Regions from separate parts of the Blautia sp. MSJ-36 genome, predicted to be linked through region 1. Evidence: riboswitches for the same ligand, from Rfam matches in the RefSeq annotation. Region 1 holds a riboswitch; the other holds the start of a gene.
The links. Region 1 has a riboswitch for FMN ahead of ribD (bifunctional diaminohydroxyphosphoribosylaminopyrimidine deaminase/5-amino-6-(5-phosphoribosylamino)uracil reductase RibD). Riboswitches for the same ligand answer to the same signal wherever they lie in the genome.
Positions count from the first base shown of each region.

Region 2: another riboswitch for FMN. It lies ahead of KQI39_RS04075 (ECF transporter S component); the one in region 1 lies ahead of ribD (bifunctional diaminohydroxyphosphoribosylaminopyrimidine deaminase/5-amino-6-(5-phosphoribosylamino)uracil reductase RibD).

Region 1 is NZ_JAHLPQ010000001.1:64,384-68,131, forward strand. It holds gene tsf (translation elongation factor Ts) at 1-61, shown strand, start outside; gene KQI39_RS00315 (zinc ribbon domain-containing protein) at 245-1,012, shown strand; FMN riboswitch at 1,132-1,246, shown strand; gene ribD (bifunctional diaminohydroxyphosphoribosylaminopyrimidine deaminase/5-amino-6-(5-phosphoribosylamino)uracil reductase RibD) at 1,522-2,649, shown strand; gene ribE (riboflavin synthase) at 2,631-3,284, shown strand; gene KQI39_RS00330 (bifunctional 3,4-dihydroxy-2-butanone-4-phosphate synthase/GTP cyclohydrolase II) at 3,303-3,748, shown strand, end outside.
Region 2 is NZ_JAHLPQ010000003.1:172,160-175,907, reverse strand. It holds gene KQI39_RS04085 (NUDIX hydrolase) at 1-44, opposite strand, end outside; gene KQI39_RS04080 (MATE family efflux transporter) at 228-1,616, shown strand; gene KQI39_RS04075 (ECF transporter S component) at 1,745-2,380, opposite strand; FMN riboswitch at 2,511-2,628, opposite strand; gene KQI39_RS17280 (hypothetical protein) at 2,676-3,748, opposite strand, start outside.

The sequences.
Region 1 (3,748 bases):
TGGTCTTGAGAAAAAAGAAGAGAACTTCGCTGAGGAAGTTGCAAAACAGATGGGTAAATAATCTGTTATCTGTATATCTTTAATAAGATCCATAAAACCCTTGAAAATCCAGTATTTTCAAGGGTTTTTCTTATATTATCCACTTCATATACTACATTATAAAATATGGATAGACTATAGTAACAGGAAGTTGCTTTTCAGAACATGGATCTATCTTTATAATAGGATAATGGAGGTGACGGCTATGGAAACAAAAAATGTAATCTTAAAACTTAGAACGGAAAGAGGAATGTCACAAGACGAGCTGGCAGATAAAATCATGGTAACAAGGCAGGCAGTATCACGTTGGGAAAATGGAGATACCGTTCCGAATACTGATACACTTAAGCTCTTATCGAAAGAATTTGATGTCTCGATCAATACGCTTCTGGGAGAACCGAGAAAGCTGATCTGTCAGTGCTGCGGGATGCCAATTGATGATGATTCCATATTGGGACGTGATAAGGATGGCGCATTAAATGAGGAGTATTGTAAATGGTGCTATGCAGATGGAACATACACATATAATGATATGGATGAATTGATTGATGTTTGTGTAAAGAATATGGTAAATGAAAGCTTTACCGAAGAACAGGCACGCACTTATCTGAAAGAAATGCTTCCAAAGTTAGATTACTGGAAAAGGTATGATGAACTTAGTGACAATGGGCAGTTTGAAGAGTTTAAAAAGCAATTGATAAATGAAATAAATGATTTACATATAGATGGACTTCCAAGGGTAGACAAGCTAAATGCACTTGTGGGGAAATATGTGAATCTGGAATATACTCTGCCTAATGGACAAAAAGTGAAATTCCTTGATGATCAGAAAACCTATCTGGGGAATCAACTGGAGTCTGAATTTGGAGGAGACAGGTGCTTCGGTATTTTGGCAAGTATGGATTTTATTCTGGTATGTACATATGAGAAGGATGGTGAAAATCCAGAATTGGTTATATACAAAAAAAGATGAGTATAGTATGCGGATTAGTGATTAGTTTCGTTACCGTTCACTGATAATATTCCGCATGGAATGAGTAAAATAAAAATTCCGCTTTACAAATAACAGATAAAGTATTAAAATAAACAAAAAGATATCTTCAGGGCAGGGTGAGATTCCCTACCGGCGGTAAAGCCCGCGAGCCGAAAGGTATGATCCGGTGAAATTCCGGGGCCGACAGTACAGTCTGGATGGAAGAAGATGATAGTACAGTTGATTTTTGTATGAATGAATGTAGTATCAGAGCTCTGAGATGGTGATCCATTTCAGAGCTTTTTATGTAGAAAATAAGCAGACATTCATTTATCGATCATATGTAACAGATCAATTCCACCCTGCAGATATTTCTGCAGGATTTTTTTGTATCTGGTACATCGTTTTCGAAATAAATATACCACTCACTTGTCTGTGAATCCGATTGCACAGGGCTAAAAGCCTCGGCCTACCAGGCAAAGAACAGGAATAAGAAAGAAGGAATAAAAATGACGGATCAGGAATATATGCTTCGAGCGATCCAGCTGGCTAAAAAAGGAGAAGGTTGGACGAATCCCAATCCGATGGTAGGGGCAGTGATCGTAAAAGACGGAAGGATCATCGGGGAAGGCTATCATAAAAAGTATGGAGAACTTCATGCAGAACGTAATGCTATTGCTTCTCTTACAGAATCAGCAGAAGGTGCAGTGATTTATGTTACGCTTGAGCCTTGCTGTCATCATGGAAAAACACCTCCATGTACGGAAGCGATCATTGAACAGAAGATAAGAAAAGTGGTGATCGGTTCCCGGGATCCGAATCCGAAAGTGGCGGGAAAAGGTGTACAGATGTTAAGGGAAGCCGGTGTAACAGTAGTTGAAGATTTTATGAGAGAAGAATGTGATCAGCTGAATCCGGTGTTTTTTCATTATATTACTATGAAGACTCCTTATGTAGTGATGAAGTATGCCATGACACTGGATGGGAAGATCGCAACGAAGACAGGAGCATCAAAATGGATCACCGGAGAAGCGGCACGAAAAGAAGTACAGCATATGCGGCATCAGTACATGGGAATTATGGCAGGCATTGGAACTGTGCTTGCAGATGATCCGATGTTAAACGTCCGGGTAGAAGGATGGAAAAGTCCTGTCAGGATTGTGTGCGACAGTAAGCTCAGGATCCCGCCGGACAGTCAGATCGTAAAAAGTGCGGAAAAGTACCGGACGATCGTGGCTTATGCAGATCAGAAAAATACAGAAGAAAAAATAAAAATATTACATACCATGGGAGTTGAGACCATTTACTGTCCAGATGAAAAGAATCAGATAGACCTTAAGAAGCTGATGACAGATCTTGGAAGCAAAGGCATTGACAGTATTCTCCTGGAAGGAGGCGGTACGTTAAATGACAGTGCCCTGCGAGCCGGAATTGTAAAGGAAGTACAGGCTTTTGTGGCACCAAAGCTGTTTGGCGGTGTGGCCGGGAAGACACCGGTAGAAGGTATCGGAGTTGAATTCCCGTCTGAAGCAGTGGAACTGAAATATACAGATATCTGCCAGATTGGTGAGGACATCCGGATAAGATGTCAGGTGTGTGAGAAAAAACAGGAGGAATCATGTTTACAGGAATCGTAGAAGAGAAAGGAAAAGTCCGTTATATACAGCTGACAGGAGAATCAGGGATCCTGGCAGTGAAAGCCCGGAAGGTCCTGGAAGGAACAAGGATCGGTGACAGTATTGCCGTGAATGGTGTGTGTCTGACAGTTACGTCGATCCAGCCGGACGGATTTACCGCCGATGTGATGGCAGAGACTATCAGAAGAAGCAGTCTTGGAAGCTGCAAGGCCGGAAGCCAGGTAAACCTGGAACGTGCAATGGCTGCAGACGGCAGGTTCGGAGGACACATAGTAAGCGGCCATATTGATGGGACTGGCGTGATACGTTCCATGCTCCGGGAAGAAAATGCCATCTGGGTATCGATTGAGACATCGCCACAGATTTTGCATCTGATCGTGGAAAAAGGATCCGTTTGTATTGATGGGATCAGCCTGACGGTTGCAAGGATTGATGAAGCTGGTTTTCAGGTGTCGGTCATTCCACATACAGGAGAAGAAACCACCCTTTTGGAAAAGGTGCCGGGGGATCTGGTTAATCTGGAAAATGATGTGATCGGAAAATACGTAGAAAAACTGCTTGGCATCAGAAAAAATGAAGAAGAGAAAAAAGAATCCGGAATTACGATGGAGTTTCTTGAAGAATTCGGGTTTTAGAACAGGAGGATATACAGTATGTCACAAAATTATCAGTACAACACAATTGAAGAGGCACTCAGGGATCTTAAGAAAGGAAAAATAGTTCTGGTCACAGATGATCCGGACAGAGAAAATGAGGGAGATCTGATATGTGCGGCAGAGTTTGCAACCCGGGAAAATATTAATTTCATGGCGACCTATGCAAAGGGTCTTATCTGTACACCGATGAGTGCGGAACTTGCGGCGAGATTGAACTTTCCTCCGATGGTTGCTGAGAATACGGACAATCACAGTACAGCATTTACCGTGGCAGTGGATCACGTAGATACAACCACCGGTATCTCTGCGGCAGAACGCTCCTATACCATTATGAAGTGTGTGGATGATCAGTCAAAACCGGAGGATTTCAGAAGACCGGGACATGTATTTCCGCTTATTTCCAGAAAAGGCGGGGTTCTGGTACGGAATGGCCATACGGAGGC
Region 2 (3,748 bases), on a different contig from region 1:
AACTTATTATCTGTAAGTTTTTTCACACTGTTGATCTTACCCATCTGAAAAGCTCCTTCCCGAAAATTTTTTCTAAAAACATTTTATCCTATCCAAAACCAAAGGTCAATTTTTTATACTTACACTCACTTCACAATAGTGCTATAATAAATACCCTGCTATAAAATTTAAAATTTATTTATCACATTACCAAACAGCTACTGCAGACAAGAAAGAAGGAAAAAACATTGAAAAACCAGACCACCTCTGCCCAGGCCGAAAACCCTCTGGGAACCGCCCCTGTAGGCAGCCTGATCGCCAGATTCGCCATTCCAGCCATCATCAGCATGCTGGTCAGCGCTCTGTACAATATCGTTGACCAGATCTTTATCGGCCAGGGCGTCGGAATGCTTGGAAATGCAGCCACAAACATCGCATTTCCCGTAACCATTATCTCCACCGCTGCTGCACTGCTCCTGGGAATCGGCAGTGCCTCCAATTACAACCTGGAAATGGGCGCAGGAAACGAAAAAAAAGCCAGTTCCATCGCAGGAACCGGACTCTCCTCGCTGATAATCTCCGGTACGATACTCTCTGTCATCGTCCTTCTGTTCCTGAAGCCACTACTTCATTTTTTCGGCGGAACACCGGACGTCATGCCCTATGCCATTGATTATATGGGGATCACCGCCATTGGACTGCCCTTTTACGTTTTAAGCACAGGCGGTAATCACCTGATCCGTGCAGACAGGAGCCCCACCTATTCCATGGCCTGTATCCTGGCCGGAGCCGCCATCAACACCATCCTGGACCCGCTTTTCATCTTTGGATTCGGCTGGGGCATCAAAGGTGCAGCCTGGGCAACCGTGATCGGTCAGGTCGTATCCGGACTTCTGATCATTTTTTATTTTTCCAGACTCCGGAAAATGTACCTGGACCGCTCCATGCTGATCCCTGAGGCACGCAATCTGTCTGCTATTTTTTCTCTGGGAATGGCATCCTGTATCAATCAGGTTGCCATTGCTGCAGTGCAGATCGTCATGAACAATACACTTCGCCATTACGGAGCACTCTCAGCCTACGGAAGTGATATTCCGATCGCCTGTGCAGGAATCATTTCCAAAGTCAATCAGGTATTTATGGCCATCTGCATCGGAATCTCCCAAGGCTCCCAGCCCATCTGGGGATTTAACTACGGCGCCGAAAAATACAGCCGTGTACGCCAGACATACCGCTATTCCATAACCTTATGTACTGTGATCGCAACCATATTTTTTATCTGCTTCCAGCTCTTCCCACATCAGATCGTAGGTATCTTCGGAAACGGCAGCGACCTGTACTTTCATTTTGCAGAAAAATATCTCCGCATCTTCATGCTGATGACCTTTGCCAACGGAATCCAGCCTATGTCCGCCGGCTTTTTTACCTCCATTGGAAAAGCCAGGCTTGGTGTGATCATGTCCCTCACAAGGCAAGTACTCTTCCTGCTGCCGCTGATCGTCATCTTCCCGGTCTTCTTCGGAATCGATGGCGTCATGTACGCAGGACCAATTGCAGATACTGCCGCATTTGTGCTGGCCGTTGTTTTTGCCAGACATGAGCTTGGAGTCATGAAAGCTGCCGAACAAAACGCCTGACATAAAAAATGCCATGTAATCTTACTGCCCATCGGCAATATATTACATGGCATTTCTCATATTCTCAGATATTTATCTGAAACCACCATTTTCTGATCTTTCCATCATCCTCCGGCAGCTGCTTATGATCAGTCGCCCTTCAGTACAACACGGATCTTCTTATAAATCACAAATACGATCAGAGATGTCAGTGCATATTTAAAGATATTAAACGGAGCAATGATCAGCAGTGCAAAGGTAAGCAGTCCGTTTACGGAGCTGTGTACTGCGCTTCCCATCTGGATAAAGGTCTCGATCGGCATTCCAAAAGCCTTACCGTAAGCCGGAAGCAGCACAAAGGCATTGACAAAGCATGCAAGGATCGCTGTCAGAACTGTTCCCGCTGCCATACCTGCAACTGCATGTACTCTGCTCTTTTTATGACGGAAACGGTAGATCAGGCCGGCCGGTACCACATAGGCACATCCAAACAGGAAATTGGCAACATCACCAACACCGGCAGTCATGGTTCCCTTAGTCACAAGATGTACGAGAATCTTCACAAGCTCGATCAGGATACCTGCTACAGGTCCCATAGCGAAGGTTCCTACCATAACCGGTACCTCGGAAAAATCAAGCTGATAAAAAGACGGTGCAAGAAACGGGATCGGAAACTCAAGATTCATTAATACTCCTGCCACAGCACCAAGCATAGCTACCTGCGCGATAGTTCTTGTTCTGCTTCTTTCCACGGCATTTCCTCTCTGTAATATCTGTTCACTCATAACTCTCTCTCCTTCTTCAGAAATATTCAAAGAAAATTTCTACAAGAAATCTTTATGCGAAAAAAATGTCTTCACATAAAAAGCCCCGGGAGCTTCTTCCCGGGGCGCTGAGCACGTTCTTCAAATACTGCGCGTTCTTCTCTCATCCAGACTTTACTGTCGGTTCCGGAATTTCACCAGATCAGCCGCCGAAGCGGGTCGCGGACTATACCGCCGGTAGGGAATCACACCCTGCCCCGAAGAAATTTTCTTTTTATTGATTTATTATAACGCGCTCTTTTTATAATTACAAGCCTTAATTTTTCTCTGCAAGAACCGGCGCTTTCAGAAGGCCTGACGGTTTTATCTGATACTCATAGGACCAGAGGTCGCCGGTTGTCCTCCATGCATTTGGTCCATACCAGTCTTCTTTCTGATCACAGTTGTGTAAGGTTCCAAATGTATTCACCCGGTTTCCAAATACAGTCAGCTCCAGGAGATGCTCTCCTGCCGGCAGTTCACCAAGAGATAACTCATAAGGAGAAAATGCAATATACCCCGCTTCTTTTCCATCCACAGAAGCCTTCATAACCGGTGCGCGGAACAGATTTGCCCGTACATTTACTTCTCCGCCTTTGCTGATAAATGGAATTTTATATGTCACATTTCCACCATAGAACGGATAACCCTGAACGGTAAGGTCACTGAAGGCTGCCTTGTGGCTCACTGCATCCAGCACCTGGTCTCTTCCCACAGCTTTCACGGAAAACTCTCCCAGCAGGAACATTGCTTCAATATTCACTTTGGAATTATAAGGAATCTCCACAACCAGCTCATGTTCTCCTGCTTCCATCTGCGGAAGCGGAACTTTGCGGATACAGTGATCTACATACCATCCTTCCGCGCGGTTTTCCACAGTTTTCCCATCCAGGAATATTTTTGTTTTCTCATCATTTTCCATGGCAAGGAAAGTTCCTTCCATCAGAGCTTCTGTATGAATATGGAAGCGCAGGGACAAAGTATGTTCGAATCCTTCCACCCTGTCATTGGTCCATGGCTGTGCAAACGCCTCCATACGAAGTGGATATCCCAGCTTCTCACGGAACTGATTGTCAATGCGGAGAATCTCTTCCTCCGACTGCCACTCCCCGCCGTCAAAAGCATATTCAGCCAGATCCAGAATACTTACATTCGGTTCACTGCGGACAATCTCCACCTGATCTGAGATCGGAAGTTCATGGATTACTGTTTTCTCTGTGCTGTCCGTTTTTTCGGACTCTGTTTTTTCATCTGCAGATTCCAGCCACAGAAGCAGGCTGTCATGGTCAAACATGCTTTGCTTCAGAATGGTGTCCCCTTTATGGTACTCTGCTTTCACCGGATAAATTT